DNA from 2 places in the Halobacillus sp. ABH2_015 genome. Region 1 is predicted to be linked to the other one. Evidence: riboswitches for the same ligand, from Rfam matches in the RefSeq annotation. Region 1 holds a riboswitch; the other holds the start of a gene.
What was found. Region 1 has a riboswitch for S-adenosylmethionine ahead of ACXAD6_RS10725 (homocysteine S-methyltransferase family protein). Riboswitches for the same ligand answer to the same signal wherever they lie in the genome.
Positions count from the first base shown of each region.

Region 2: another riboswitch for S-adenosylmethionine. It lies ahead of ACXAD6_RS10145 (methionine ABC transporter ATP-binding protein); the one in region 1 lies ahead of ACXAD6_RS10725 (homocysteine S-methyltransferase family protein).

Region 1 is NZ_JBSWUG010000002.1:2,003,078-2,019,463, forward strand. It holds gene ACXAD6_RS10670 (NupC/NupG family nucleoside CNT transporter) at 1-104, opposite strand, end outside; gene ACXAD6_RS10675 (TerC family protein) at 270-1,034, opposite strand; gene ACXAD6_RS10680 (hydroxyacid dehydrogenase) at 1,255-2,202, opposite strand; gene ACXAD6_RS10685 (PF20097 family protein) at 2,424-2,729, opposite strand; gene ACXAD6_RS10690 (DUF4367 domain-containing protein) at 2,740-3,333, opposite strand; gene ACXAD6_RS10695 (hypothetical protein) at 3,349-3,642, opposite strand; gene ACXAD6_RS10700 (sodium/glutamate symporter) at 3,788-5,209, opposite strand; gene ACXAD6_RS10705 (hypothetical protein) at 5,209-5,571, opposite strand; gene ACXAD6_RS10710 (hypothetical protein) at 5,751-6,077, shown strand; gene ACXAD6_RS10715 (hypothetical protein) at 6,167-6,664, opposite strand; gene ACXAD6_RS10720 (DJ-1/PfpI family protein) at 6,714-7,085, opposite strand; SAM riboswitch class I at 7,658-7,762, shown strand; gene ACXAD6_RS10725 (homocysteine S-methyltransferase family protein) at 7,935-8,984, shown strand; gene ACXAD6_RS10730 (amidohydrolase) at 9,045-10,676, opposite strand; gene ACXAD6_RS10735 (DMT family transporter) at 11,116-12,048, shown strand; gene ACXAD6_RS10740 (3-hydroxybutyrate dehydrogenase) at 12,151-12,927, opposite strand; gene ACXAD6_RS10745 (GntP family permease) at 13,191-14,471, shown strand; gene ACXAD6_RS10750 (DUF429 domain-containing protein) at 14,600-15,256, opposite strand; gene ACXAD6_RS10755 (glycerate kinase family protein) at 15,369-16,386, opposite strand, start outside.
Region 2 is NZ_JBSWUG010000002.1:1,899,627-1,916,012, forward strand. It holds gene ACXAD6_RS10105 (GerAB/ArcD/ProY family transporter) at 1-940, shown strand, start outside; gene ACXAD6_RS10110 (Ger(x)C family spore germination protein) at 930-2,075, shown strand; gene ACXAD6_RS10115 (3-ketoacyl-ACP reductase) at 2,142-2,864, shown strand; gene ACXAD6_RS10120 (ABC transporter permease) at 3,031-3,771, opposite strand; gene ACXAD6_RS10125 (ABC transporter ATP-binding protein) at 3,768-4,679, opposite strand; gene ACXAD6_RS10130 (hypothetical protein) at 4,759-4,881, opposite strand; gene ACXAD6_RS10135 (MetQ/NlpA family ABC transporter substrate-binding protein) at 4,919-5,746, opposite strand; gene ACXAD6_RS10140 (methionine ABC transporter permease) at 5,781-6,446, opposite strand; gene ACXAD6_RS10145 (methionine ABC transporter ATP-binding protein) at 6,403-7,446, opposite strand; SAM riboswitch class I at 7,521-7,622, opposite strand; gene ACXAD6_RS10150 (carboxymuconolactone decarboxylase family protein) at 7,799-8,146, shown strand; gene ACXAD6_RS10155 (iron-containing alcohol dehydrogenase family protein) at 8,244-9,305, shown strand; gene ACXAD6_RS10160 (NAD(FAD)-utilizing dehydrogenase) at 9,532-10,869, opposite strand; gene ACXAD6_RS10165 (GNAT family N-acetyltransferase) at 10,862-11,443, opposite strand; gene ACXAD6_RS10170 (hypothetical protein) at 11,572-12,033, opposite strand; gene ACXAD6_RS10175 (ectoine synthase) at 12,103-12,501, opposite strand; gene ACXAD6_RS10180 (EAL domain-containing protein) at 12,649-13,863, opposite strand; gene ACXAD6_RS10185 (N-acetylmuramoyl-L-alanine amidase) at 14,019-15,677, shown strand; gene ACXAD6_RS10190 (RDD family protein) at 15,729-16,154, opposite strand; gene ACXAD6_RS10195 (DUF420 domain-containing protein) at 16,324-16,386, shown strand, end outside.

The DNA.
Region 1 (16,386 bases):
CCTGCGCCTACGGTTCTCCAGCGAATCGCTTTTCTATTTGTTGAAAATAGCAGGGCCAGAATGAAGACGACACTCACTCCGCCTAACCCCCATAAGATATTTATCATGTTGAAACCCCTCTTCCTTTTCATCCACTGTTTCATGTGCTACCGTTTCGAACTAAAGGATAAATGATACCAGTTGAAAAAAAGGGCCGCAATAGGTTTATAACAAGTAAGAATTGTCCGATAATGCAAAAAAATGGACCCCTTCTATGGGATCCATTTTCATTAAGAAGCATTTTTTTCGTAGGCTCTGTTCAGGTGACGACCAGACAGGAACCAGCCACCGACAGCGATACCAAGTAAAAGGGTCCAGAAGATCACCGTCCACACAAGACCATGAGCGAAATGTTCATCCAGTATACCGACATCCTTATGGGATAACGTTATGACAGCAAGTTTCACCCCGACCCAGGCAACAATTAGATAAGCCGTCGTCTCCAAACTTGGACGTGTTTCTAAAAGCTTCACGAACCAGGAAGCAGCGAATTTAATCAAGACCAAACCGGCAATACCTGCTGTTATAACCACGATGAATTGACCACCGTCCATGCCTCCGATTACTGGCAGCGGTGAATCCGGAAGCGCAAGAGCCAGCGCCACAGCAGCAAGGATGGAGTCGATAGCGAAAACCAAATCGGCAAACCCGATTTTCACAACCGTCGGCCAGAACCCCTTTCCTTTTCCTTCCTGTGCTGTTTCTTCATCGTCACTCTCCCTCGATAATATATTTTTCAAACCAAGGTAGATCAGGTAGGCGGCACCAAGAGCCTGCACCTGCCATACACTGGCGATGAACGATATAGCAAATAAAGCACTGAAACGGAAAACAAAAGCACCGATAATTCCATAATTGATCGCCCGTTTCTTCTGGTCCTCCGGCAGATGTTTAGCTATCACGGCGAGAACAAGAGCATTATCCGCAGATAACAAACCTTCAAGACCGATTAAAATTAACAGGGTCCACCCGTATTCAATCCAAATAGATTCCATGTTTTATTCCCCTTCCTGATGAAGGCTTCTGTATCGTTTACAGAAGCACACAAAAAGACCCTTACCCTGATTGGTAAAGGTCCTGCCAGCAGCATGTATGCCGCCAGTAAAGCCGAGAGCGGAAACTCTGTCATGATGACTTTACTGTTAAAGCTACTCCCCTTCATAACTAGTAAAACTATAGCAGAAGGATAGAGAAGTGGTCAATACAGCTTAAAAACTATACACGGCACAAAGAAGGGATGCCTTGAAGTTCCTGATTCACTTCCGCCGCAATCATAACAGAAATCCTCTTCTGCGATTCCTCTGTTAAACCGGCGATGTGAGGGGTCAGCCTGACGCCCGGTGCATGGAGGATAGGGTTTTCAGGTTGGACAGGTTCATTTTCCAGCACATCGAGAAAAGCACCTGCCAAACGCCCTTCATGTAAGGTGTCAGCCAGAGCAGTCTCATCGACAATGCCGCCCCTTGCGGTATTGATGACCCAGGCAGAAGGTTTCATCATCCGTAAGGCTTCTCTGTCCACAAGGTTTTTCGTAGCCGCATTGAATGGCACGTGAATGGAAAGAAAATCGGACGTCCTCAGTACGTCTTCCCATTCTTTTTTCACAACGCCCGTTTCGTCAATCATATAATCATATTCAGTACGAAAAGGATCATAGCCGATCACATTCATACCGAAAGCCTTTGCCCGTTTTGCTGTCCTGTGGGAAATCTCCCCCAGACCAATGAACCCGAGCGTTTTTCCACTTATTTCAAATCCGGTATGTACCTTTCTTTCCCACTTGCCTTCAGTCACACTCTTATGGGCTTCATGCAGAGGGCGGCCGGCGCTGAGAACCGCCTGCATCACATACTCCGCCACAGACACGGCATTCGCGTTTTTAGCTGAGATGACAGAAATTCCCCGGTTTTCCGCTTCGTTCCGTTCAATATTATCCAAACCTACGCCCAGCCGGCCGATGACCTTAAGATTTGGTGCACAGCTCAACAGCTCCTCATCCACCTGGGTCTGGTTCCGTACAATCAACGCATCAGCGTCCCGAAGATGCTCCAGCAGTCCTCTTCTGTTCTTATACCATTCTTTATCGTATGTTACTTCGTGGCCTTGATTCTCAAGAATCTCCACGCCCTCCGGCCATATTACTTCACTTATGAGAATATTCACAGTTCTCCCACCCTTTCCTTTCTTTCATTAAACCATTTTGTTGGAGAAGGGACAAAGGATGTCGTATGGTTTATCGAATTTGAAGGATAATCAATCAAGGTGACCAACCAGCAGTCAGAAAAAGACTGCGCCGATCCAAGGTTCCTTAGAGAATCCCGTGCGGTTTCCTTTACACCTCTTTCTCAGGATGCCTTTTTAAAATCCGTTCATCTCCGTCATTTCTACTGCTCATAGCCGAATATCACCTTTTGACAGGCTTCACACCTATGAGCTGGAATCTTCCTTACTTTAAGAAGCGCACTTTCTACCAGAACCTCACTGCCAAAATCCATAACAATCGAATCAGGCGATTCTGACCAGCAAATCTTCCGCGGAGAGAATATGTATCCCGCTTTGAGTTTACGGCCACAGTCAGGGCATAGCATGATGTCCTTGTTCATTTTTTCAGCACCACCTTTTTTATGCTTGGAAGGGAACAGCGGACTCTTGTGGTTATAAAACGCTTTAACCTCCACATAAATAGACATGAGCTTCCACTTATTCAAAAGACTCCGCTACTAAAACGAGGGTATCTTTAGATAACTGCTCCAGACGACTTTCGAGTTTATAGGTAATAGCTTCTGCCGTCCATTTCAAATACTTTGCGTTGTTATCCACGGCATACTTTCCTGTACCATCACCAACAGCAATCTCTTCCGTTTCCATGCCCTCCAATGAAAGGTCTTCCTCTTTCATCGTGGTCAATGTCATGGATTCTCCCGACTCACCATGAAAAATAAACGTTAAAAGAGTATCTTTATCTTCCTTCGTTCCAGCTTTTATTTCGACACCATGCACCTCATAAGGCATCACTTGAGGGAATTGGGGCTGAAACGATTCATCAGAAGAACGGGTCTCCAGACTTGAATGGTCATACTCAAATAATCCGTCCGATGTTTTTTCCACGGTATCAAAAGCATGCCTCAATGCCTGGCCCTCCGTAAAATAGATCCGAGTGATTTCCCCATCTTCATTTGTGTTTACTCTCCCACGAACATCAGCCGTTTCACCATTATCTACATTCACCTGGTAATCAAAAATATAATCTGTTGCTACGTCGCTTTGCTGGATGTCTTTATTTTCCACTTCCATCTTCACTTCACTGCTTTACGCTTGTTGGTGATACCTTGTAAGCAGATTCGTCTTCATCGCCTGATCCATATAATCCTCCGTTAAATAGGGTGCGAACTGCTCCGTATAATAGGCATGAACCTTTTCATAACTGCCTTCTTCATACAACTCCTTAACCTCTTCTCCCGGTCCTGTGAACAGCTGCGTGAGCACTTTCGATACATCATCTTTCGTTGTGGTATTTTCTTCATGGTCTAAAGAAGACTGGGAAGATGTGCATCCTGCAGTAAAAAAAAGAACAGCAAAGACAATGGAAACCTTTTTGATCATGAAACAACCCCCACCTCTCGTTCTTTCCTGACTCTACGAACACCAGGGGCATCCAGTTTCAAAATTTAATAAATGATTCCTTATTTTAGAACAAACCAAACGTTCTTGACGAAAAAAAGAAGCTGCGTTTAAGCAGCTTCCTTGTCTACTCTTGATTTTTTTGTTTCCCAAAATGGAAAATGCCGACCAATATACCCAGGGCCGTCATGCATAAAGCGAGAATAAGTCCGGCCCACGGACCGACCCCGGCAATGAATGGGACAGAAAGTGCGGTGACGAGGCCACCTCCTAAAAATGGTTCATAAACGAGCTGCTTATAGCCGAAAGCTTCAAATGCCGGGGACTCGTTGTCCGGATCGACGATGCGCATCAATAGAAGGCCCGTGGCCGTCACCCCCATGGATTGACCAAAATCTCCGATCCCTCGTTCAAACCAGTAATTTGGAATGATCTTGGGAGCAAGGAAAATAAAGCTGAAGAGGTTCCATGAAATCCCGGCCACAGCCAAAATTAAGAAAGGCACAAGATAGTCCCCGATCACTTCCAGGGAAACCGTTGCGATGGCTGAGATAATTAACAAGTCCAGAGCCAGCCCCTGGATGCGGTTCACCATTCTCCGATCAATCAAGTTGTATTTATCATTTTTGTTAAAGAAAATCTGAATGATAATGCCGCCGAACATAGCAACCGGAAACAATGGAATATATGTCATGAAGCTTGATCCTGTCCAATTGGCAATCGTGATGCTTTCAAGTCCGATCAGTCCCTGTAAAATACCCCAGCCAATCAGAATGGCGATCATAATGATGGAGAGGTGAAAGGATAACGGCTCGATGGATTCAGGACGGAGAGTCATTTTCCCGGCAGGTTCACGATTCTGATATTCCATAATGCCACTCTTCCGCAGTTCAGAAAATCCATCAACATCCTTGATGACCTCGGTCTTGTTGTTCCGGACCGCCCAGTTAATCAAGATAATACCAAAGATGACCCCTGATAAAACACCCACAGTGGCCAGGCCGATCGCTAAATCGAAGGCTTCTGAAAAACCTAGCTCTTCAAATGTACTTGCCATTCCCGCCGCTGTACCGTGTCCTCCTTCAAAAGCCACTTCAATAAGAGCACCGGCCATCGCTGGAATATCGAAAAAGGGTGTTAAAATCAGCAGTACGACTAACAAGCCGATGACATACTGTCCCCACCCGACGGCCCAGCCAAAGGCAAGCTGAGGGCCGCCGTAGGTCCACACGTCTTTCAATTTAGGCATAGCCGCTCCCAAGAAGAGAGAAGCAAATACTACGTTAATCATTAACCCTGGAAGGGCTGACCAAACCTGGATAATCGTATCTGTCATAATGCCGTTCGTTAAGAAATGCCCTTCTGATACAAATTGGGCTGCAATTTTCCCAAGCACCTGCGGACCTAATAATAAAGCTATAAAGCCGCCGATAATCGATGCCGGCAAAAAGAGATCCTGAAATATTTTCACTTTTACTCTGATAATCTTCCCGATGATAAGAAATACACCAATGTATAATAGCGCAAAACCTATTTGTTCCGGACTCATTATCCCATCACCCCGCTGTTTTTAAACTTCAATTCATGAATAACCTTTTCCCCCGATTCCCGCTGAAAAAAGAGTTTTAAACGCTTATGAAAAAAGAAAGACTTTTCAATCATTTCCTTTGAAAAGTCTTTCTTTCTTATACCTCCTATCCTAGATCCCAACCGATCCCCTCTATGGAAATCATCCTCTTTCCTGAACCTGATGACAGGCACTGTTCCTGAACGAAATCGATGATTTTTTGGAGGTGTGGATTCTGAGGGGGTTATGGCCTTATACGATTCATCAACAAAAGCCGAATTGAAAACGAAATGAACTTCGACCATGGGTAACTTCAGCAAAGAACGAGGTTTACGTTTCATCATCGAATGGGGAATGCTTTACCTACATGTATAATTCGGTCTGTATTATTCCGGCTGCCTTAGTAAAAATAATAGAAAACCCATCTGCTTCTCTATCTTTTCAGCGACTGTGATATTCATCTATACCATAGTTCATATCCTGTCATAGAATGTACTATCTTGATATTCAGGAGGTGTATGGTATGGATCATAAACCGTGTAAAAAGGATTCTCATCCCGATGTGGATGTAATCACCTGCAGCTGCTGTGTTACTGGACTAGCTAATGTCATCTCCAGCCGTTTCCGCTGCGGAGATACGATTGGCATCACTTTCTTCGTAGAAGAAGGAGCAGGCATTTTTGTCGGCAGGTATCGAGGACTGGAAGACTATGTTCTTGAAATCGATGATCTACTTGTACCTGGGACAACCAGTTTCATTCCACTATGTGATGTAGGGAGTGTCGAAAAAGGCCTTCCGCTGCAGGAGGAACCTATGCAGATCAGCAAGGTCACCAGGGTGACAGAGTAAACGTATAGATCGACCCTCTCATTGAACAAAGAAAAGGGAGCCACTTTTATCGTGCTCCCTTTTTTTTCGTGATGTAATCTGAAATGTCTTCACTCATCCTGATGCATTAGTGGCTCCAGTTCAGCTAGTAAGCGAGTGGTTTCATCCAACAGCTCTTGGTATTGCACAATGCCGGTGATCAATACGGCTGTGTAGACGCCTGTACCCAGTATAAATAAAACTCCCTTCCAAAAAGGATTCAGACTCGTATCCTTCTCTTTGATGCTGGATTTCAATCTTATAAGTTTAGATAGAGGGAAATAGAACAATAGCAGGACATAAGAAAGGAAGGCCGCATACATTTGTCTTAATTGTTTTTCATTCACCCAGAGATACGTCAGTTCTTCCGGCTTGTCCTCCAGCGACTTCCAGCTTATAACAGTTTGATGAACGGTGCTTCCTCTCCAATTATATTCTTCGACCCTCGTTGTCTGATCTCCCAACTCTTTGACGCCTACCCCAAAAGGAGCGGGAGTATCTCCGAATGATACGACATGATACACAATAAAGATAAGAATGATGAATAGAAAATGGATTGCTTTGTACATGCTCTCCTCCTCTCCCACCTTGAGACATCACTTTCATCTTCTATTGAATCTATTTCTCTAAGGTTTCCATCAATATGTAAAAGTACCGGGGATCACCTGTGTTGAAGTACGTATACCACGCTTCCAGGGTTCTTTCCGAAAAAACGTCCAAGTGCTTAAGTATAAGATTCGCAAATAAAAGGGCTCCTGCAGAGCTGGCTGTTATAAGGTTCTGATCCGCTACGGCCTTTATGTCCTTGTAATACGCCTCCCCATCATAGTTCGGACGGACCATATAAAGATATTCAAGACTGTTGCTGTTATGGAAACGAATGTTCAACAAACCGGCTTCAGCAAGCATCGGTGTGGCCCCACAAATGGCAGCAAACGTCGTCCCACAGTCCAGAAGCTTTGCTGCTTTATGTATGATGGGTTGATGGATACATCAGTTCCACGTATCTGCTCCGGGCAGCAGCAAAACGGTCGAAGGGGAAAGGAGGATCTCATCCGTTGTTATATCAGGTGTAATCCTCATCCCTCCTTTTGTCGTAATTGTTTCTTTTCCTGCCCCTGCCACCTGAAGTGAAACATCTTCCCGTCTTCTTTTAAAGTAGTGCCCCGAGTTCAACTCAGCGGTTATTTAGCCAAGTTTCCAGTCTGCCAAGGTATCTAAAGCATAGACATAAACGTTCCCTCCATTTTTTACGCACTTCCCGGCACAATCCCTAAGACAGAAAAACCATTCCGGTTAAGACAGAACACAAGCCTTCTATAATGGACTACGAAATGCCTTGTATAAAGTTTCATAATGAAGAGACCCCCTCCACCTATAAATCTACGTTCATTTTCCCATTATCGTCGTAACGGCGCATCCTTCTTCTCTTCGTTTTTTAAATACCGGTGGATTTTTTCCGAAAATTCTATTGATTCTCACTATATTTTCCTGTAATGTATAACGCAAGCGAAAGGATAAGCGTTGATCAAACGGATCAGCTGCTTTAAAAATTACATACGAACTTATCCAGAGAGGTGTAGGGACTGGCCCTTTGATACCTCAGCAACCAGCCATTGGCACGGTGCTAAATCCAGAAGGCAGCTTTACTGCCTTGAAGATAAGGAGTCCTAGAAAAATGGAAGGCCCCTTATCAAAGGAGGTCTTTTTTTAATGGAAATATACACCACTTCTTCTGTTAAAAAGAGCTCCATCAGAATCTGTGAGTCAGCATATTCCTTTAGAAGGATGAGCTTTCTAATATATTTATTCAATACCAAATGGAAAGGTTGTTGTGAAATGAAACGATCATTAGAGCAGAGGTTACAGGATGGACCCGTCATTTGTGGAGAAGGTTACTTGTTTGAATTGGAGCGCCGCGGCTATTTACAAGCTGGATCCTTCGTACCGGAAGTAGCGCTGGATAACCCGGAGGCACTCAAACAGACTTATCGAGACTATATGCTTGCGGGCTCCGACGTTGTGTTAGCATTCACGTATAACGGTCACCGCGAAAAAATGAGAATTATTGGAAAAGAAGAATTACTGGAACCGCTCAACCGTCAGGCAATTCGTCTGGCTAAAGAGGTGGCTCAAGAGCATCCAGAGGAAGAAGCTCTTGTGGCTGGGAACGTTTCCAATACCAACCTGTTCAATCCGGATGATCCTGAAGCTGTTGAGAAAACAAGGAGCATGTTTGCAGAGATGATCGGCTGGTGTAAAGAGGAAGGTGTAGATTTCGTGAATGGTGAAACCTTCTACTACTATGAAGAAGCTCTGATTGCTCTTGAAGAAATTCAAAAGCAGGACCTCCCTGCTGTCATCACATTCGGTCTGATGGGGGAGAACGTCTTGCGGGATGGCTATGAAGTCGAAGAGGCCTGCCGCTTATTAGAAGAAAAAGGGGCGCTCGTTGTAGGAATGAACTGTTTCCGCGGTCCGGCAACGATGCAGCAGTACGTTGAGAAAATCCGTAAAACCGTGGACGGTTATGTTGGGGCCCTTCCAATCCCTTACCGGACAACGGAGGAGCATCCTACTTTCTTCAACCTGCCGGACGGTGGCTGTGCCTGCACGCTTCCAACGGAAACAACGTTCCCAACATCTCTCGACCCGCTCTATACGAACCGCTATGAACTGGCGGAATGGGCTAAGGAAGCTCACGGTATAGGTGTGAACTACCTGGGACTCTGCTGTGGAGCGTCTCCGGCTATGCTTCGTGAAGTAGTCGAAACTGTCGGACGCACAGCTGTAAACTCCACGTATTCTCCAGATATGAAGAAACACTTCCTATTCGGCAGCGATGACACGCTGCAGGATCATATAACATCGTATAAAACGAAAGCCTAAGCAAAAAAACCGCCTGTCCTACTTGGACAGGCGGCTTTATTAAAACGAAAACGGCAAGGCTCACAATGCATTTGGATTCCCCTGGTTTTCTTCCCTTTTGTATAAGGTGCGCCCTTCCTTAATTGTTTCTTCTACTTGTATTTCTTTGATCTGCATGGGGTCTACTTGGAACGGGCTCTGATCAAGGATGACCAAATCAGCTAGCTTCCCTGCATGAAGGCTTCCTTTTGTCTCTTCTTCTCCATATTGATAGGCGGCATGAATCGTAACGGCTTGAAGAGCTTCATACACGGTCGTACGCTGTTCTGCTCCAATCGTTACTCCTGTTCTCGTTCTTCTATTCACAGCACTCCAGATCGTTTGAAGCATATTCGGCTTGATAACAGGAGCGTCCTGATGGAAATTGACAGGAAGACCTTTTTTTATGGCTGATTTAGCCGGACTGATCCGGTTTCCCCGCTCTTCACCGAGGTTTTTCAAGTGGACATCTCCCCAGTAATACGTATGATCAACAAACATAGAAGGGATCATTCCAATCTTCTTCATTTCATCCAGCTGATCATCACGGACGGTCTGGCAGTGAATCATGACCGGTCTGAGCACATCTTTCTCCGGATCTTCCGTTTCTTCTACAGAAGCTTTATAGCTTCTCAGCAGCTGATCGGCTGCTGCATCTCCATTGCAGTGAGTTAACAATTGAACATTGTCTTGAACCGCCTGTTTTGTAAACTGCTTCACCTGCTCATCGCTGTACCAGGCACTGCCTCTATACGTTTCCTCTCCTTCATAAGGTTCCGTAAGCCAGGCTGTTTTCCCCTGCGGAGAGCCATCTAAGAACATTTTGTATCCACCAAGCTTCAAGCGTTTATGGTATTGCTTCGCATAAAGAGGGTTGGATGCAAAGATCTCATTCGGATTGGTGTCCATAAGAGGGTAGGATACGACATCAATAAGCAGTCGGTCCTCTTCAGCTAAGGCTTTACACAACTCGACGAACTGCTGAGAGGCGGCTCCATCCTGCACAGTTGTTATCCCATTCTGTATATAAACGTTCTGTCCTTCTTCCACCATCTTCAAAGCATCCATTTCCATCCCTTGTTGCAGATACGGTTGAATCAATGAAAGACTTGTTTCCTCAAAATATCCGTTTGGTTCCATACTTTCTGCCATCCGGCCAATGGTTCCACCTTCGACTTCCTCCGTTTCGGAATCAACGCCTGCCATTTGCAGAAGAGCGTCGTTAGCACAACCCATGTGAGCGGAAGCGTGAAAAACAAAGAGAGGTCGATCTGTGATCTCGTTCAGGATATCCTTGGCAGGGTGGTGTCCCTCATCCAATATCGTGTGGTCATAGCCAAACCCAATAATCACTCCGTCTTGTTCGTCTTCCTGCTGCTCTATGTATTGACGAAGCGTGCGCTTGACGTCTTCAAAGTTTTCGCAGCCGCTCAGATCTGCCATCCGGGAAACCGGACCTACAAAAGAGATATGCCCGTGGGGGTCAATAAACGAAGGCATTAACGTTTTCCCTTTCAAGTCCACTTTTTCCACCTCTGATGGATGTGCTTCCTTCTCGATTTCCTGAAGTGCGCCCTTATGTTTAATCCATCCATCCTCGATTAAAATCGATTCAACAAACGTATTTTCCTCTTCCATAGTAAGAATATTTCCTCCGTAGTATATCGTCTGCATGGTCATGTCTCCTCTTGTAATCGTCTAGGTCATGGGGGAAAGGTTCTAATGGTTTGATGTCCATTTTCCCCTTAAGTAATGAAGAGGATAGTATAACATGAGGAAAAAATGACCAAAAAGAGACTTTACACCGGGTTCCTTGCTCCTATTCTTTTAGGTCACCCTATTCATCCATCATGCACACATTTCTCCTTCCAAACCTCCCCTGTATGTTTATAATTCGTCTACTCTGCTCCGTTCCTCTTTATAAACACCCGGGTCCTTTATACAGGAAAACGGCTGATCCGCTTACGGGTCAGCCGTTCTGTGCAGGTCTCGGCAATCTTTGCATCATCGTCCATACAGACGCCGTTTTTTTAGAAAAGAAGGAACAGAATCTATCCAATCCTTCCATATTCTGATAGCATTCCATATATCAAATCGTATGGAGGAAGTCACAATGAGTCAAAAGTCTGCTCTTTTTTCAATCGGTACAGGTGCCGCTTTATGGGGGATCATCGGTTTTTACGTCACTTACTTGTACAATATCGGATTCACCCCTGCACAAGTCGTGTCGCTGAGGGTTTTATCAGCCAGCCTGCTTCTGGGGATTTACCTATTATCAAAAGACCGCCGTTTCTTTAAAATAAAAGCAGGTGACAGCCGATACTTTATCGGGACGGGGATCATCAGTATCGTCCTCTTTAACTGGTGCTTGTTCAGTGCGATTGAGGAAACGTCTATTTCTGTAGCATCCATCCTTCTCTACACAGCTCCGGCGTTTGTCACAATGCTTTCACGGCTGATTTTCAAAGAATCATTGACGTTGCGGAAAGTCTCTGCTCTTTTGATTACCTTTACAGGCTGTGCCCTTGTCGTCGGCATCGTTCCACATTCGGAACAATCCATTTCCATGTATGGACTGATTCTTGGACTTGGATCAGGATTCTTTTATGCGTTATACAGCATTTTCGGGAAGTTTGCCCTTGTGCACTATGATTCACTGACGGTTACCTTTTATACGTTTGTATTCGCATCGATCGCTATCGTACCATTCAGCGTCCTTTGGAATGAGGCTTCTTTATTTTCAACCGTATCCACATGGCTCTATGTACTGGGACTGGGGCTCTTATCTACGATGCTTCCGTTTATTCTATACACGAAAGGTTTGAGTTTCGTAGAATCGAGCAAGGCCTCCATTATCGCTACCATTGAACCAGTGGTCGCCACACTCATGGGTTTTCTCGTCTTTCAGGAGCAGTTGACCTTTTGGCAGTACGCAGGGGTCGGCCTCGTCATTACGGCTGTCATCGTCGTACAGGAATCAAAGAAAAACAGCAGCGCCACCCACCGGGAAACGGGAAGATCAGCCGTCAACCAGCTTCGGGGCTGATGGACCCTTCATTTCACAGCCGTCTATTTCTACATAAAAAGGAACCGTTCATTTTATTCAATGAACGGTTCCTTTTATATGTTATCAATCATTTTCGTTTACTTACTGAGCTGTATATCCACCATCAATAAGGACGGTTTGGCCTGTTACACTTTTCGCCTTGTCACTGGCAAGGAACATAGAGTAGTCTGCAATTTCTTCTACTTGAAGCAGGCGTTTTTGAGGAACTAGTGGATAAATAACTTCCTCCAACACCTTTTCCAGTTCCACGCCACGGGATTTGGCAAGATCCTTCAATTGACCACGTACAAGTGGTGTATCTACATACCCAGGGGCTACAGCGTTGACTGTGATGCCATGTTCTGCACCTTCAAGGGCACTTACTTTCGTCAAGCCGATGACTCCGTGCTTGGCACTGTTGTATGCGGCTTTACCAGAGAATCCGATGACACCGTTAATGGAAGCCATGTTCAGGATACGTCCCTGCCCCTGCTCCTTCATAATCGGGAAGACCGCTTTCGTTGCGATGAATGGTGCTGTCAGCATGATGTCCTGCATCAACTTGAATTTTTCTGTTGGGAATTCTTCAAGAGGAGATACGTGCTGAAGCCCTGCGTTATTGATAAGTACGTCAATGCGGCCATAGGTTTCAACCGTCTGGTTAATAGCGGCATTGATTTCGTCTTCGCTCGTAACATCCGCTTTTACCCCCATAGCCGTTAAGTTCTGCTCGGTCAGCGACTTTGCGGCTTCTTGTACACCGTCTTCATTAATATCAGACAAGACGACTTTTGCACCGTTTTCTGCAAAGACTTTTCCGATTTGGTACCCGATTCCCTGAGCTGCTCCTGTAATAAATACAACTTTGTTTTCAACCATGTCTATCAACCTCTCTCATGTATGTTCTTGATGAGCTGCTACTTTTAACTCAAATTCGATTGTACCCAAAAACAATTTCCATTTCATGCATTACGAATTATGCGGAATATTCGTTTTTCCCCGAAAAATGCATGAATTCTCTATCTTTCTATTTCTATTGATTACTGTAAAGCGTGAGAGTAAGATATTTCTTGTTGCAAAATATTGTCGAGTTTTGTCAAACGCAATTTTACTTATAATAATTACCAAAAGGAGGTAATACCATGTTTGCTATTATCATAGGACTTGTCTCTTTAATGATCATGGCGTACTTAGGCTGGTCCATTCTATGGATTGCCCCAATTGCTGCTTCGATCGTAGCGATTCTATCAGGCATGAATATTCTAGATGCATTCACATCTGACTTCATGAGTGGGTTTGCTTCATTTGCGAGAGACTTCTTCCCCATCTTCCTGTTTGGGGCGGTCTTCGGAAAACTGATGGAAGTAACAGGGAGTGCCCGGAAAGTAGCCAGCTTTTTATCCAGAATTGTCGGAAAAGAGCGGGCGATTTTAGGAGTCCTTTTAGGTGCTGCCATCCTAACTTATGGCGGTGTGAGTCTATTTGTTGTCGTCTTTGTTATGTATCCTCTGGCTATTAACTTGTTCAGAGAAGCCGATATCAGTCGGAAAGTCATTCCAGGAACAATTGTGCTTGGTGCGTTCACCTTTACAATGACTGCTCTACCCGGTACAGCTCAGGTCCAGAACTATATTCCTACCGAATACTTTGATACAACGATGATGGCCGCGCCGATCATCGGTATTGTCACCGGATTGATTATGGCTGTCGGCGGATACTTTTATCTTTCCTACCGGGCGAATAAACTGACGAAAGCCGGAGAAGGCTTTACAGAGCCGCAGAATAAGGTTGGAACCGAGAGTTCCGGGAACGATCCCAGCGTCTTTTTATCCTTCCTGCCGCTTCTCTGTGTAGTCCTTTTGATTAACATCTTCAACGTAGAAATGCTGATTGCTTTATTCATCGGAATTATTCTAACGATTATCTTGAATTGGAAAGCATTCCACGAGTTCATCACAGCATTGAATGATGGAGCCAAAGGCGCTGTAACTGCCGTTGTGAATACAGGCGCAGCCGTTGGATTTGGAGCAGTCGTTCAGGCTTCCCCTGCTTTTCCAGCGATTAAAGAAGCGTTATTGAACATCAAAGGCGGCCTTGTCATTTCAGATGCGTTAGCTACTCAGGTGCTGGCGATGATCACCGGATCCGCATCAGGGGGAATGAACATTACCTTGAATGCTCTCGGATCTGACTATTACCAGCAGGCGATGGAGATGGGAATGAACCCGGAAATCCTTCACCGGATTACAGCCATTGCATCCGGAGCTTCGATTCTTCCGCATAACGGTGCCCTATTGACTGTATTTGCGATTACAGGCTTAACCCACAAAGATTCCTATAAAGATATCTTCATCGTTGCTCTGCTCATTCCGTTTGTGGCAACAGTAGTAGGAATTTTGATGTCCTATATTGGAATTGTATAAAACAGACCGAGGAGACTATATCCTTTGCCTGTGAAAGAATTCCTGAAAAATAAGCAGGATCCGTCGTATATTGTTTCGGCGGATCCTGCTTATTTTTATCCATACCGTTTTTTCCAAGCGGGCGGATTTTAACAGCAGAAGTCATAAGGGTGCAGTGGCGGTTCGGCTTGATAGCTCCAGGGAGATACCAATTTTGAGTCATTCCATCCCCATGCGGCAAGAGCAGATCCGCAGGCATCCAGCGTATGGACATGTTCGAGTGATTCTTCCGGAATATCGAGCATATTCATGTGATCCCTCAACCAATCCAGCACTTCTTTTCGGATAGAGCGGTCTTTTTTGTACGAAAGAAAATGGTCTGCGTCATCCACCCGTGTCAGAACAGCTGCACCGGGATGGACTTCAACGACTTGAATATCATACGGCGTATCCAAATGGGAAAGCTCTCTTGATAACCGAATCCCCCTCAGAGTCAGGTACACCATTCGTGTCATAGTCGGAGTCATAATGGAGGAGGATCGTCCTCCTTCTCCCATAAGGAACTGCCGTAAAGAACGGTCTCTCATGCGATCGCCCCCACCATCCTGATAAGACAGTGGCGCATCGATTCCGACCACAACCTTCCCCTCTGATGCCAGCCTGCTCAGTGTATCTATAATGTCCCCGTCACTGGCCGGAGTAACTTTTTCTTTGAAAATCAGTGCATCTTTCCTGTCCTCAAAAATCATCACGACCGTATCGGCATGATTGCTCGGACCTGATAAGTCAATGCCTGCGTAATACACAGTAAATCCTCCTTTTCCTTAGTTCTGTTATACCTTCCAAACCCTTCGCAAAAACAGGAAGCGCATACAAAAGATCTCTTCCTTTTGGCTCAGGAAGAGATCTTCAAGGGGATCAGACGCTTGATATTGCAGAAGCGGTCTTATATTTATAGACCGTTTTGTAAACATTCATGATGTTTTTTGCGGTTTCCTCAACAAGAGGACCAGCATGTTCACTTAAATAATCGAGAGTGGAGGGCGCGTGGGCAATACTGAAAAAGGCTTGAATGCCTTTTTCTTCAAGAAGCGCATAACCATCGCTCAAACTCCCAGCTATACAAAAGACAGGAACGTTAAACTGTTTTGCTCTCATTCCTACGCCCATAGGAGCCTTGCCGAATAACGTCTGGCGATCTGTTTTCCCTTCCCCGGTAAGTACGAAATCCGCACCTTCCAGTTCAGCGTTGAAATCAATACTATCCAGAACGATTTCAATGCCCGGCTTTAATTCAGCGTTTAAGAACGCCATCAAACCAGCTCCCAGGCCTCCGGCTGCCCCAGCCCCTTTTTCATGCCTGATATCCTTATTGAGATATTTGTGAATCTGCATTCCATAATGATGTAACGCCTGGTCCAGTACTTCTACCATCTCCGGCGTGGCTCCCTTTTGAGGGCCGAAAACAGCCGAAGCCCCTTCAGGTCCACACAGTGGATTTTCAACATCACAGGCGGTTATGAACAGAGTAGAAAAAATCCTTTTGTCCAATTGATCCGTCCTGATTTCATGGAGATCCAAAAGTGCTTTCCCTCCATTAGGCAGCAGGCGCCCTTCCCTATCCAGCAGCTCTGCTCCAAGTGCGGCAGCCATACCCGCGCCGCCGTCATTAGTGGCACTGCCGCCTATGCCGAGGATTACTTTCTTTACTCCGTAATCCAGCGCTTTTTTAATCAGTTCACCCGTGCCGTATGTCGTTGTTTCATAGGGATTCAAATCTTCTTCGGCAAGGAGTGTAATACCGGAAGCTGCGGCCATTTCTATGACAGCCGTCTCCCCGTCTCCCAGAATGCCCCAAGCCGCTTGGACTTTTCCACCAAGGGGGCCGGTCACTTCGTTAGTTTGAAGCTTTCCACCCGTGCTCTTCACAAGGGAC
Region 2 (16,386 bases), 100 kb from region 1:
GTGCCTGATCGCCACTTTGTATGTTTTATTAGTCACCCGTTATCCAGGTCTCACTTTCTTTGATATGTCAAAAAAGATCACAGGCAGATGGGTCGGAACGCTGATCAACCTCTTTTTCATTTTTCACTGTCTCATTGTAGCCTCCTATATTTTAAGAGTGACCACAGCGATTATAAAAAATTACCTGTTGGATACCACTCCCTTATATATCATCATTGGATCATTTATGCTGGTCAGCCTTTATTTAATCAGCAACGGACCTGGAGATGTCGTCCGTTTCTTCCAGCTGTACTTTCCTGTCATGATGTTCATGTTTCTCATTCTTGCTCTTCTGAGTTTCAAAGATGTGGATGTTCAAAACTTAAGGCCTGTCCTGAAGAGCAATCTTATGACAACGGTCACCCAATCGAAGATATCTTTCTTTTCATTTATCGGCATTGAATTCCTGATGATTTTCTCTCCCCTCATCAAAACGAAAAAAATAAAAAAACTGGCTTTATCTGTATGGACCAGTATTATTGTGACAGCTGTGATCTATGTGATTTTTCACATTTTAACCATCGGGGTTTTAGGCATAGCGGAACTAAAGGAAAGCACGTTTCCCACGATCGAGATGGCCAAAAGCATTGAATTTCAAGGTTTCTTCTTTGAACGTTTTGAATTGATTTTCATTTTCGGCTGGCTGATCACTGTATTCACTTCATTCGTGACTTATACTTATGGAATGATTCTCGGCATTGGGAAAGTAACGAAGCCGGGCTGGTGGTGTATGGCTGCCGCAGGCCTTTTGATTTTCACTATCACCCTTTATCCGGAAGGCCTTACAGAAGTGCTGGATTACTCCTCTCACATTCAATGGATCAGTGCGGCTGCGGTCATCGGATTCCCTGGACTGTTACTGATCGTATCATTGATGAGGAGGCAGACGCATGACACTTAAACCTATTTTCTGTCTGGTTTGTTCGACTTTCCTGTTAACGGGATGCTGGGATATTAAGGAAATTGAAGATGTCGGTATTGTTACCGGACTTGCTTTAGACGTTGCCGAAGATGACCACATGTTAATGATTAATCAATATGTAAAGCCCGGGCAGATTCCTACACAACAGGACAGTTCCCAGCAGGACAGCCCGTATCAAAATCTCGAATCAACCGGAACAACGCTGTTTGAGATGATTCGTGAGAACTCACTCGAGAGTAACCGACCGCCAAACTATACTCATTTAAAATCGATTTTATTCTCAACCAGGCTGCTCGAAAAAGAGAAGCTCAGCCAACTGATTGACCTTTATATCCGCGACCACGAATTCCGCCGGACTGTTCCAGTATTCATTACAATGGATCCTGTTCAGAACATATTCAACGCCCAGCCGGAAAAAGAGCTGTTTCCATCCATCCAAATTAAAGAATTAAGTGAAAACTACCATAAGAATAATACCAACCCTAAAAACTTAACGATCGGAGATATGTCCCAGTATATTTCAGAAAAAAGAAGCTTTATTATACCTGGAATGGCTATGATTAATGGAAATATCAAATCCTACGGAGCCGGCGTCATTTTAGGAAAAACGTCCCAATATATCGGCTGGATTCCACTTGAAAAGATGGAAGGCGTCCGTTACCTCCATAACAATGTGGAAGGTGGATACATTTATTTAAGCGAAAAAAATATCGTAGACGGACCCGTCGTTCTGGAAATTAAGGGGGCGGATTCCAAATTTGACGTTTCCTTCTCTGACGGGGAACTTTCCATGAGTGTTGATGTAAAGGTGACCACATCCCTTGGCGAGGACTGGGGCGTCGACCGCAACGTTTTTGAAACGGGTTGGGAAGAAGGAATCAAGAAAGCCGCGGACAAAAATATCGAGGATAAGATCAATGCCATTCTTCAGATCGCGCAGAAAGAATTAAAAACGGATTTTGTCCACCTTTCCCAGTGGGTACGTATCCATCAGCCGGACTATTGGAATAAACATAAAGAGGAGTGGGATGAAATCTTCTCCCAGATGGATATTGATGTGAAAGCAGAAGTTCGTATTAAGGACTTTGGCACACAGAACTTCAACATGGAGTAACATTTTTTGATTCCTCTTCTTCTTCGGTTTACACTTTAGGAGAGAATGTTGGAGAGGATGATTAAAATGGGACAGGAAATCAAGGGAAAAACCGCCTACATTACAGGAGCCGGACGCGGGATCGGAAAAGCCACCGCTCTCAAGCTTGCCTCTGAGGGCGTGCACGTCGGGTTAATGGCCCGCACAGAAGAAGAGTTAAACAAAACAGCAGACGAAGCAAGGGCTTATGGAGTACAAGCCGCTGCAGTCTCTGTAGATATTGCCCGGCAGTCAGACGTAGAACAGGCGGTTGAACAATTAAAAGAGCGTATCGGCTCTGCCGATATCCTCATTAACAATGCCGGCATGGGGCTTTACGGGGATTTCCTGAATATCGATCCTGAAGATTGGAAACGCACCTTTGAAGTCAATGTATTCGGTACCTACCATGTGACCAGGGCGGTCCTCCCCGATATGATGGAGAAAAATCATGGGGATATCATCAACGTTTCTTCAAGCAATGGTATAAAGGGAACTGCAGGATCCACTTCCTACAGCGCCTCGAAATTCGCTATACAGGGAATGACGGAAGCGCTGATGCAGGAAGTGCGCAGAAACAACATCCGTGTCTTCACCCTGAACCCGAGTCTTGTGGCTACAGAGCTTGTCTTTGGAGATCATTTGGAAGAGCAGGATAAGGAAAAATATATGCAGCCGGAGGATATTGCCGAGTATATGACGGCTCAATTGAAGCTTCATCCAAGAATCTTCATTAAACAGTCCCTTCAATGGGCTACCAATCCATTCTAATTTTCAATGGTGTAAAACCCGTCCTGTATTGGTGACACCTCCACGCGGGACGGGATTTATTATGTCATTTCGCTGCGAATAATCCTCAGCTGAGACAGCTCTTTCAACCACTATGCAGATGGAAGATATCAGTGCCTGTTTAAGTCATTGGTAACCTGCCTCTTCCTTATTTATCACTCCAACGGAAAAACCTCGCGGCTAATACTGTAGAAACGACGGCAATGCCGATCAATACAAACACTTCGAATCCATATTCAAAAATGGGTGCTTCGTTCCACGTCCCACGCAGAAGTTCGATCACATAATAAAGCGGAAGGACTTTGGCTGTATATTGGAGGACTTCCGGCATCATTTCCAGGGGAAAAGTAGCCCCTGACAAGAAAATCATCACATTCAAAAACAATGAACTGATCGCAGCCGCAGACTGTGTATTTTTAGCCAATGATGTAATAAAAAGAGCAAAAGGGAAAAAGGCAGCGATACTTAGAAAAAGAGCAGCTAGTGTGCTTCCCATATAAAGTGGAAGTTCCAGGTCATACATCAACATTCCAAATACAAGAAGGAGCAGAGCAGAACAAAGAAAAATCACCGTCCCTTGAACTGTGTGAGCAGCCAGGATCTTCCACGGCTGTAAAGGGGTGGATTGATATCTGCGCAGGACTCCGGTTTCCCTGTAGCCGGCCAAAACGGTTCCCAAGGTGAAAAAGGAAGTGGTCACGATATTTACTCCGATCCAGGAAGGTACAAATAACGCAGCAAATGAAAAGTTTCCTTCAGCATTGTCTCCAAACATGGATCCAAACAGCCAGATCATGACGACTGGAAATAAAAAGGTCCAGAATACACTGAGACGGTCGCGGAAAAACATTTTCGTTTCCAGCTGTGCAAGCTTCCATACGACATTCATCTGGCTTCCTCCTTCTCCAAATACTGGACAAAAAGATCCTCCAACGTCCCTTTAGCAAATTGGAAATGATTTAAGGATAGATTCTCTTGATGACCATAGGCGAAGAGATGATAACTGGTGAGCTGCAGATCGTCACTGTACACTTTAAACGTATCTTCTTCTTTTTCAACTTTGACCACCCCCGGCATAGATGGAAGCTTTACATAAGGAAAATCATCGCTTTGAAATGTGATCAGCATGGCACCACTCTGCTCAAGCAGAACGGAGGGCCGGTCCATTGCTTTCAGTTCACCACTGTAAATCATTGCCACCCGGTCACAGAGCTGTTCAGCCTCTTCCATATAATGGGTTGTCAACACGATAGTGCTTCCTTTCTCTCTCAACCGGCGGATCAACGTCCACATTTCCCTTCTGGCGTGGGGGTCCAGTCCCATACTCGGTTCATCAAGAAAAATGATTTCCGGCTGGTGCAGGGTCGCCAGTGCCAGGGTAACCCTCTGCTTCCATCCTCCTGACAAATCTTCGAAACGGACATTCATTTTCTCCTCCAGCCCCAGCATTTCCACAAGCTGTTGTTTCATTACTTTTCCTGGGTAAAAAGCAGCAAATAAATCCAGGGCTTCTTTCACTTTCATTTTCTTTTGAATGGATGTCGCCTGAAACTGAACACCAATCCGCTGATTCAATTGTTGAAGTTCCCGATTCGGCGTAAGTCCCAGCACATCAATGGTTCCACTGTCAGGCTTCAAAATTCCTTCAATCATTTCCAGCGTCGTTGTCTTGCCCGCTCCATTGGGTCCAATGATCCCAAAAATTTCTCCCTTTTTGACGGAAAATGAGACGCCTTTGACAGCCTGCACTTTTCCGAAGCTTTTGGTCAATCGGTCCACTTTGATTACAACCTCCATTTGCTCTCCACCCCTTCTTCGTCCTTTCTGACCCTTCTTACGTATCACACAGAGATAAGTTTCAGAATAGCAGGAAAAATCACGCGCCTGCTATAGTTCCATCATAAGACCGATGGTTGATAAATTCCTCCAGTTCTGTCCGACACGTCAGATCATCCCGGTCAAATACCATCGTTCCTTCTTCACCTGCATAAACCTCCATTCAAAAAGCCGCCTTCCAAAGGAAGACGGCTCACATGTTATTCTTCTTTCATCCATTGTGGCTTACCAAAGCCTTCAAACTTTTCATCCATGATTTCCTCAAACTCTTCCGATTCCACAACTTCCTTAATATCCTTGGCAAACTGGGCATCCAGATCTTCGGTCTTGACAGCTACCCGGTTTCTATAATCATCCGGCATATCTTCGAGGGCGAGAGCACTCAGCAGATCCATCTCGGCAGCAAGCGCATAGTTACCAGGAACCATGGATAGATCCTCGCTGTCCACCAGTCGTGGCAGCTGGCCGGCTTCTACTTCAACGAATTCGATTTCTTTTGGATTTTCTACGATATCGTTCAAAGAGGCACGAAGAGGGTCTACATCTTCCTTCAAAGTGACCAGACCTTCATCTTCAAGAATGATCAGCGCTCGGGCCAGGTTCGTCGGGTCATTGGGAATCCCCAGCGTACTGCCTGTTTCAACACCATCGATATTCTGATACTCACTGGAATAAATACCCATAGGTGCTGTTGGAACAACAATGACCTCGGACAGATCCAGGTTGTGTTCTTCGGCAAAGGACTCTAAATAGATTTTGTGCTGGAACAGGTTAGCATCCAGATCACCATTGGCTAACGCTTTGTTAGGCTGCACATAATCCGTAAACTCTTTATTGGTTACTTCATAGCCTTTCTCCTCCAGCAGCGGAGCAATCGCTTCGGTGACCATATCACTGTAAGGACCGGATGTAGCTCCAAAGCGGATGGTTTTCTTCTCTTCTGCATCTGCATTTTCTTCTCCGCCACCACAGGCAGACAAAAAAGTAATGATTGTTAAAGCTGCAAACAAGGTTACGATTTTTTTCATTTTATCTTCCTCCTGAACTTCGTTTCGTCTTGGGTTAACTTTTTTTCACTGTTTTTGCCAGGAAATCCCCAGCGTACTGGACTACCTGAACAAGGACGATCAACACAATAACCGTTGTAAACATGACGAAATTATCATAACGGTAATACCCGTACCGGATGGCGAGGTCGCCGATCCCTCCACCGCCAATTGCGCCGGCCATTGCGGAATACCCGATCAAGCTGATGGCTGTTATCGTTAAACCACTGATCAAGCCCGGCTTGATTTCAGGAAAAATGATATCTTTAATAATCAGCCATGGGGAAGCCCCACATGCGATAGCCGCTTCTATGACGCCTTTATCAATATCCCTGGCGGATGATTCTACAATTCTTGCATAAAAAGGAATCGCTGCGGCCGATAAAGCAACGGAGGCGGCAATCGGTCCTGTTGTCGTACCTAAAAGAAAATTAGTAAATGGGAATAAAAACACAAGCAGGATGATAAATGGAATGGAACGGACAAGGTTTACAAAAATGCCCACAGCTCCTTTGATCCATTTGTTTTCCAAAAACAAGTCACGGTCGGTAACAAATAGCAGCAACCCCAGAGGCAGACCGGCGATAACGGCTACGCCAAGTCCGATCCCTACCATGATCAATGTTTCCATAAATGATTTATTCAGCTCGGGCCACAGGTTGATCAGCTGATCGATCATGATTCAGCACCTCCACTTCATCCAGTATCGTTTTCAGATTTTCCACAGCTCTCCCGACTTCCTGCGGGTCACCGGTTAATTCCATAACAAATGTACCGAGGGCTTTTTCCTGTATATAATCCACATTTCCATGCAGGATGTTTCCCTTGATTTTATAGTTCTGAAGCAGATCCGACACAACCGTATCTCCCGCCTGTCCGCCGGTAAACTTCATCTGGACAATGGTGCCGCGGCTGTTTTTCAGCAGTTCTTCCGGAACATGGAAATCGATCACTGTTCGAATAAACCGCTTTGTCAAAGCATTTTGAGGAGAGGCGAAAATTTCGTAGGCCGCCCCCTGTTCTACCACTTTTCCTTCTTCCATGACCGCACAACGGTCGCAGATTTCTTTCACCACTTCCATTTCGTGTGTAATCAATACAATGGTCAGTCCAAGCTCCCGGTTGATTTTCTTTAATAGTTTCAGGATCGACTGTGTCGTGTTCGGATCGAGTGCGGAAGTTGCTTCATCGCACAGCAGCACTTTAGGATCGTTGGCCAGTGCCCGGGCAATACTGACCCGCTGCTTCTGCCCTCCACTCAATTGAGCGGGGTACTGATCGGCTTTATCGCTAAGACCTACAAGTTCCAACAGACGCCTGGCACGATCATTGCGCTCCTGTTTTGGTTTACCGGCCGCTTTCAAAGCAAAGGCCACGTTCTCCAAAACCGTTTTCCCCATAGCAAGGTGGAACCCCTGGAAAATCATGCCGATGGACTGTCGTGCTTTTCTAAGGTCCTTTTTGGAGAGAGAAAGCAGATCGATCCCATCGATATAAACCTCTCCTGATGTCGGGCGTTCCAATATGTTCATGCATCGGAGGAGTGTACTCTTACCAGCTCCACTGTATCCGACGATTCCATAGATTTCCCCCTCCTGAATATCGAGAGAAACCTTGTCCACCCCGATCACCTGTTTTTTCTTGGATGTGTAAATTTTACTGAGCTCCTGGATGGAAATCATAACCGTCCTCCTTTACCTAATAAAAAAACTCTCTTCCTTATCAAGAAGAGAGTTTCGCATAACTATCAGCCAAACTCTTATCTCCCGGAATATCATTCCGGCGGATTTAGCACCACTCCACATGGAAGGTTGCTGTGACGTCTACGGGCCTTTCCCTCAGTCACTCTTGATAAGAATTAGTTGTTGCTATTCGTTTATGATTTACAACTTTAACGCATCATTCTGCATTTGTAAACAATTTTCCCAACATTTCATTAATGGACAGGGATGTGCCGGGAAGCCTATTACGTTGTTTAAGTGACTGGAAGAGGAAGGAATAAAAGGAATAACAAAGAAAAGGGAGAGTGAAAGAATGAACAAACAAGGAGAAGACCTGCTTAAAGAATATAGAAATGGCATTGAAACCCTGACCGAACACCTGCCGGAGGCCACAAAAGAATACAATCACTTTACCGGCTCGTTCTTTGAAGACGGAGAACTCAGCAAAGGTACCAAGCACTTAATGGCTCTTGCCATCAGTGTGAAAGATGGAGATGAAGCCAGTATTGCCTATCACATGGATCAGTGCGTCGAAGCAGATTGTTCGGACAAGGAAATTTATGAAACGATGGGTGTATCAGCTGCTTACGGCGGGGGCTCTGCCATGAGTCAGGCCGTCACCACAGGTCTGAACATTCTTCAGGAATTCCGAAACCGTTAAGCTGCAAAACCGGGGGGCCTGCTCCCGGTTTTGTTATTGACATATTATTCTGTCATCTGGATAATGATGGCTATATCATTACCAGAGGTGATCAACCATGAAAAACGTAACTGTACAAGGAGCACCTGCGATTTATAAAGCTGATCCTGGAATTTTAAGGAATATACCGGAATTGTTGGAAAACCAGGCCTTTGCAAAAGCAGGAATCATTCACGGTGAGCAGTCGTGGAAGGCTGCTCAGCCCTATTTTCCAAAGCTGACGATGCCGGTCCAATCGGAAGCCTATAACGGGGAGTGCTCCCATAAAGAGGTCATGCGTCTCAGTGAAGCCCTGCGGGACTGTGACGTCTTGATCAGCATCGGAGGCGGAAAGGTCCTTGATCTCGGAAAAGCCTGTGCCGATCAATTGAATATTCCAGTCGTGCTCATTCCTACACTAGCCTCAAACTGCGCACCTTGGACGCCGCTCAGTGTGTTTTACGATGATGAAGGGAATTTTGAGGAATACATTATTTATCCACGTAGTACATGGATGCTGCTTGTAGAGCCTGATCTGCTCGTTCGTGCCCCGGAACCTTATCTCAGGGCCGGCATCGGCGATACGCTCGCCAAATGGTATGAAGCGGATGTTCTCACGAGGTCTCTCGCCTCCAAACCGATTTCCGTAGACATTGCGCTGCACGCGGCCGGATTATGCAGGGATGTTCTCATACAAGATGGTACAGAAGCTGTGGAAGCCGTTCGTCAGCAAGCCGTCATACCTGCCTTCATGAGAGTTGTGGAAACCATTATTATGGCTGGCGGTATGGTCGGTGGATACGGGGATAGTTATGGAAGAATCGCCGGAGCCCATTCAATCCATAACGGCTTGACCAAAGTACCGGAAACCCACGCTTTCCTTCACGGAGAAAAAGTGGCTTATGGTATTCTCGTCCAGCTTGCTCTGGAAGGCCGCTTTGATGAAATTGAAGCACTCACCCCTTATTACCAGGAGATGAACCTGCCGGTAACCCTCGATGACTTCAACTTGACCAACAAGGCAGAAGCCATCTCCATAACAGCGGAGCATGCTGTAAAACCGGGGGAATCCATCCGATTAATGAACGTCATGGATGCCGCTCAAGTGGAGGAAGCGATGACCCAGATTGAAAATGGTTAACCGCTGATGCGGTTAACCATTTTCAATCTTCTTGTTCCTTGGTATGGAAGAGCATACCCAAGTGAAGCTACTCCATACAACGATTTATATTTCCTGCCCAAGTCAGCACAGGCCGGGACCGCGGCAGGCATCCACCCGTCAGCCGGACGCGAACATCCAGATGAGAAGGTATGATCCAGGAAAAGATATGTTTTTTTCTAAAGGCTGAGGAAAACGGTCGTTTCCTTTACCCTCCTATTACCTCTCCGACATAAATCCCACTAGCCGCTGCCTGGGACAAGGAATGAGTGACGGATGAGCAGTCTCCGACCAGAAAAAGTCCCGGGACGTCCGTTTCAAAATTCCTGTTGGTTGGAATAACTGGTTCGTAAAATTTAGCATCAAGCCCATAAAGCAGCGTGTCAGGATCCACCGGTTCACCTATCGCTGCTTCAAGAGAGGTCAGGAACTCGATGAGAGCCTCTATATAAATATGTGGCACTTCTTCTATCAGCGATCCTTCGTCAGCGGAAAGAGAAGGAATCACGGAGTTTGCATGAATTGAAGTCGTCCCCTTTCCCTTTTTCAAATCTTCAAGACGCTGGACCACGATTCTTCCCCTCGAACGATTGATTCCTCCAATGACGCGTGATGCTTCTTCCACCGCCTGCTTTAGACTCGGAAAGTAACGGGTGACAAACAAAGTGAAATTCAAATTTTCTCCCGGCACCCCTTGTTCTCGTGAATTCTGACCATCAGGCATGACAAGTCCATGCTGATGTTTTCGAATAATCCTGCCTTTGGGATTCATACAGTATGTGTAGGCCGTAAAACGTGACGTTTTTTTCAAAAGTTTCGTTTCAAATGATTCTTTTAGGAGAGCATCCAGCTGGCCGCCCCGCATTTCCAACCGTATACCCAGGTCCAGCCGCGTCTCCCTCGGTTCGATGCCAAGCGGTTCCGTTATCCGTGCGAACCACTCCCGGCCGCTGTTTCCTGTCGCAAGCACAACTTTTCGACTTAGAAACTCCTCACAATCTGTAACGATACGGAAACCTTCACCCACCCGTGTAATGGAATTGACATGGGTGTTAAAAGAAAAGGAAAGCTTATTGACTAAGTGTTCATATAGGTTTTGAAATACCTCCTTCGACAGAGAAGTACCAAGGTGGCGTACCTCCGTCGTTAAAACGGTCAAGTCACCACAAGCAGCCCTTCTTTTCACATGCTCGTTATCTGTTGAATACATGTCCACACGGTCTCCTCCAAAACCGGTTAGAATGCGGTCCACTTCTTTCATAAGGCGGGCGGTTTCCTTTCCGCCGATTTTTCGTGGAAGCTCTCCACCAAAAGCGTTGGTAAAATTGAATTTTCCCTCTGAATTCCCAAGACCGCCAAAGCCTATGTACTGATCGCAGGCTCCAGAGCACGTGCAAGGTTGTCCATGCCCCTGTGCGCAGGATCTCTCTTTCAACGGTTTTCCTACGTCTACGACTTTCACTTGAAGTCCGGGGTGTTTCTGGACAAGGGTGTAGGCCATAAATGTTCCCGCTACACCAGCACCGACAATGGTCACATCATACATGTTCCTGCCTCCGCTCTTTAATTATTGCGTAGACACACGTGTCTGTCAGATGTTTCCCATCCACGGATCGATCATCATTACGCAACATTCCTTCAAGATGGTAGCCAAGTTTTTCGGGAACCTGCCTGCTTTTTTCATTTTCCCTTTCACATCGGATTTCTACACGCGCTCCACCGAGATCATAAAGAGCCAGCCGCGTTATTTCACGCACGGCTTCCTGCATATACCCATGCCCACTCCATTTGGTGTCGATCCAGTACCCGATTTCAAACTTCGGAATATCCCAGTCAATAGTATGAAGTCCAGTCGTCCCAACAAACGCTCCATTCTCCTTGTGAAAAACAAGATACCGGAGTTTTTTTCTTTCCATAAAATCTACATGGGCCTGCCTGATATTGCTTTCTGTATTTTCAATCGAAGGCATCTCCTGCACAAAAGGAAGCCACGGCTTCAACTCCTTTTCCGACCGATGAACAGCTTCATTAACCGCCGGGCCGTCTCCAGCCTCCGGCCTCCGTAGACGAAGGCGTTTCGTATGCAGCACATAGGGAACGTCGATATGTATAGGATCCAAGGTTTCCTCTCCCCTTTCTCACTAATAGAATACCAGACTGTTAACCTCTTTGAAAAAAGATTTACATTCATCTTATATAAAATAAAAAGAGGAAGAAGGGCCTTCCCCTTCTTCCTCTTTTTATTCATTTATGAAACCGCCGCTTTACCCTTCCCTGCAGCGATACGGCAATAATGGTTTTTGGCTTTCCACCTTTGATACCCGGAATAAAAACCGACCCCCAGACTAAACACGGAGAGAACAACTGCCATAACCCAGGAAAAATCCGTAGTAATAATAGCCGGAAGCCAAACTTGAGCCGATTGGGAAAATGACGAGCGCAGACTATAGAAAAACGGCCGTTCCAGCCAACGCTCTTCCCAAATCTGCCATAATTGTTCATTCGTCTTACGTGCCATTGTTGTTTCATATAAAAACAGCCCGAAAAAGAGCATGGCAGCAAGATAAATGATTCCAGTCACCGATTCAAAGAAAAGCTGAGAAACCCCCACCAGAAAGGCCATAATCAGAAAGTTGTACCACATGGATTTCCGGCTTTTCATCCGAATGGAAATTTGATCCACGCTTTCTTCATCCAACGCTTTTTCCATAACATGCTCCCTTTCTGCCTTTTTTGTTAGGTTACCAAAAAAATACAGAAAAGGAAAACACCCCTTACATCAAAGGTTCCCTTGTTTTGAATCTGCTGGATACGTACCATCTGCATCGTGTTTTTCCCGCCCCTGTAAAGGTGGATTAAACACACAGATCATCCGCATATCCGTGAAGGCACGGAGCACGTGTTCATCATGCTGATCCAAGGCGTATAAAGTGTTTTTGCGAATGGGCCAGGTCCTTTGATCAGAAACAGTCACGACCTCGCCTTCCCCTTCTATACAGTAGACCGACTCGAGATGATGCTTATACCACATTTTCGTTTCCGTCCCCGCCCTGATTACAGTATCGTTGACAGAATAACCCATATGATCTTCAGCAACAAGTAAACGCCGGCTGATCCAGTTCCCTCCATCCACTTCCCTGTTGGATCCAACAACATCTTCCAGTGCTCTCACTTTCATCTGCCATCCCTCCTTGCCTTACTTTATTCCATAGACACCAACGTAGACCCTTTCATCACATTCTCTTTCTGTAAACAAAACAGGCCTGAGGGACCATGTTTCGATGGTTCCTCAGGCCTTTCTGCGAGAAGTGGAATGTGCCGCTGTTCAGGCAAGCAGACATGCGTGATCATATAGATAAGCGTATCTCAAATCAATGAAAAGAAAATGCTGGTCGGTTAATGGAAAGCTGAATGTGCGGACCATTTCTTTCGTTTCAATATCCGAGTAAAGGTCCGAAAGAAGACCGGCGTGCGTTTCCCTCATTTTCATCACATTTTCCAGAAAATACGGGCGGAAAGCCCAGTTGGATCCTCTTTTATCCGTTTCCATAAACCAGTCGTCTTCTTTTTTACGGAAGTTGGAGGATACTTGTTGACCGTCCATGTGGCAAATGAACATACGGAAGCTTTCATTGTGAAACTTCTCCGTCACCCCATCAATAAACGCATCGGATTTCTTTGGTCCTTCCCACCTGGCCAGGAGCTGTCTCACCTTGGCTTCCCAATGTTTCACATACTGCTGACGATCTTCCAACAGGCGTTTTTCCCGCTGTACAAAGCCGCTCATCCGTTCTTTGATATCCACCGACAGCGCCCCTTTACCTATGGGGTCGAAGGATGGGTGGGCAAGGTAATATCCCTGATAGAATCTGCTGCCGTGCTTCCAGGCAAAATACAATTGAAAATCATCCTCGATATTCTCAAATAAAAGTGCCGCCCCGATCCGATGGGCGAGCATAGATAACGAGTACATGATATCCTGAAAAGCATCTCCATCCTGTCTGCGGATGATCCCTGTATCAATTTTTAAAATATGGGGTTCCAAAAGTCTGATCCGGTCGATATTCGAGCTCTTTGCTCCAACATGATCCACGGCAATCTGGATACCGTACGTTTTAAAATACAGCAGAAGGTGGTTCAAGGTTTCAAAGTCTTCATCAAAATCATGTTCAGTCACTTCAATGACAATACGACTCAGGTCAAATCCCTGGTCCTTGAATTGAAGGAGCGACTGCAGGAGATCATCCCCATTGTTCACCATCAGCTGCTTAGCATTGCGGTTGATAAACAGCAGACCTTCTGTTCTGTTATCCATCATCATGTGGACCGCTTGAGTGAGGACGACTTGATCGACCTCCACTTTGAATTCCTCCGGCACGTCCGTATCATGGAAAAAGGGACCAAGACTCTCCCACGTCTGATTTTCTTTATAACGGGCCAGCACCTCATATCCGATCACATCGTGATTAATTGCACTGACAATCGGTTGAAAGACAGGCTTTATTCTATGTAAGTTCCCTACAATATCCAGTGGATCCATGAGTCTCCTCCTTTTCACGTCATTCTATTATTATACAATACAAGCCGTAGTCAGCTAAAGCATGTGTTTGACAAGGTGATTTTGCCGCTTCATCCATACAAGCATCTAAGAAAACTCATATACTAAAAGAGATTCTTGAAAGGAGAAAGATTGATATGAAAACCATTGTCATTGACCCGGGGCACGGAGGTACAGATCCAGGTGCCGTTTACCAAGGGTATCAGGAAAAGACCTTTAACCTATCCATCGCCCTCAACGTCCAGCGTTATCTTACGGAGCATTATGAAGTTGAAATTGTCATGACGAGAACGTCGGATGTAACGGTTTCCTTGAGCAGGCGGACGGCGGCTGCTAATTCCGTCAACGCTGATTTCTTCCTATCGATCCACAATAATGCCGCCGGTGGAAGCGGATTTGAAAGTTATATTTATAACGGAACTCTTGCTCCGAATACTCAAGCTTACCAGTCCATCATCCATAACACGATTTATCAAACAGCTTCAAAATACAGCGTGAACAACCGGGGCATGAAGCAAGCCAACTTATTCGTCACCCGCGAAACACAAATGAGTTCCCTTTTACTCGAACTCTTATTTGTCGATCATCCCGACGATCTGTCCCTGCTGAGAAACTCCGCGTTCATCAACGACATATCCAGAGCTATCGCGGAAGGAACAGCCAAAGCTCTACAGCTGCCGAAGCTTTCCAGCACCGCAGCGACTGAGAGCTCCACGTTATACAAAGTGATGGCTGGAGCTTTCCAAAGCAGAGAAAACGCAGAACAACGAACCGAATTTTTATTTCAAAACGGTTTCGCTGCTTTTATTGTGCCTGCCTCCATCTCAGGCGGGGTCTATTACCGGGTTCAAACAGGAGCTTTCTCCAAGGAAATAAATGCCAAATCACAGATAGACCAATTAAAGCGGATAGGGATCGCAGACGCGTATATCCTCGCCGGAACAGACAAATCCGAATCCCCTGTGCCGGAAGATGATCTGTACCGGGTCATTGCCGGATCGTTCCGAGAAAGGAAAAATGCCGAGGAACGGATGAACCGGCTTACCGCTGCCGGATTATCCTCGTTTATCACCACTTTAGATATCGGCGGCCTCACCTATTACCGGGTTCAAGCCGGCGCTTTTCAAGAAATGGATCATGCCAAAGCTCTTGTGCATCAATTGAAGTCGTTCGGTATCATCGACGCCTTCATCTGGTCGGGTTCTGATTTCCCAGCCGCACCAGATTCACCTGCCCCCGAAACACAGGAAGACAAGTGGACCATTCTTGGGCAGAGTGTGATTGACGGTTGTCAGCTTGACCAATTTGTCCGTTCGGTCTATCCCGGTGCTCCAGAGCTTGGTCAGTACTATATGGTATACGGAAACCTTTACGGCATACGAGGGGATATTGCGTTTGCCCAGGCCGTGCATGAAACGAACTATTTCCGTTTCACCGGCGATGTACAGAGAGATCAGAATAATTTTGCAGGTATTGGTGCTGTAGGTGGTGGAGTGGCCGGGGCATCCTTTCCGACACCCGAAGAAGGTGTCCACGCTCAGATTCAACACTTATATGCCTATGCTTCCAGCGATTATATTCCTGAGGGGGTGAAGATTGTAGATCCACGATTCGAACTTGTTGCACGGGGAAGCGCCCGCACATGGACCGCGTTGAATGGAAAATGGGCTGTACCTGGTGATCAGTATGGCCAGCTTATTTTATCAATCTATCAACGAATGGCCGAATACACACGGAAGTCTATAGAAACCCAGCAGCAGACCCTGCAAACACTCATTCAAGATTTAAACCAATAAATAGAACCGGCTGCCTTACAGGAACCGGTTTTTCGATTGAATACAGAAACATTACTTCTCTTTAGGTTCTTTTGGCTTCATCATTGTAAAGGATATGAGTTCCCCCCAGCTCCGTCCTTTTTTATCCAATACGGATGTTGCAGCAGAGACAAACAGCCACCATCCATTGGTCAACAGAACCGGGCCGAATCCAAGAACAGCTCTTATCATGGATTGAAACACATGAGGGCTTCCTCCATGCGTCGAAACGACAGACATATTTGTCAGCAGCATGCCTAACGTTCTCCCCTGTAAGAATAATGGCAGAACTATCAACATGGTCAGATGGATCGTGATAAAGGCCTGCCAGAATACAGGGTTGGGATCAAATCCCCTCCCGGTGTCCTCTAGATACGTGTATAGAGCAGCCCCTGTTCCGGATAGGAGCAGCTCCCCGCCAAATCCCAGAAATTTCAAAAACAAGTACTTCGGGCGCATAATCTTCCCTCCTTGTACGTATCCTATGGATTCTTTCCGGAAAAGGTCAGCCCATTATTCCGTCTTTTGTCACGCTTGTAAGCCATCATGAAGTGACAGTTTCGTTAACGTTCGACATCATGAGATGATTTTCAAGCGGATTTTTTATATACTATTCCTGCAGTCTATTATGAGATGGGGTTTTACTTTGGAAATAAAAAAAGATTTTAATTATGTACCATGGGTGGTTGGA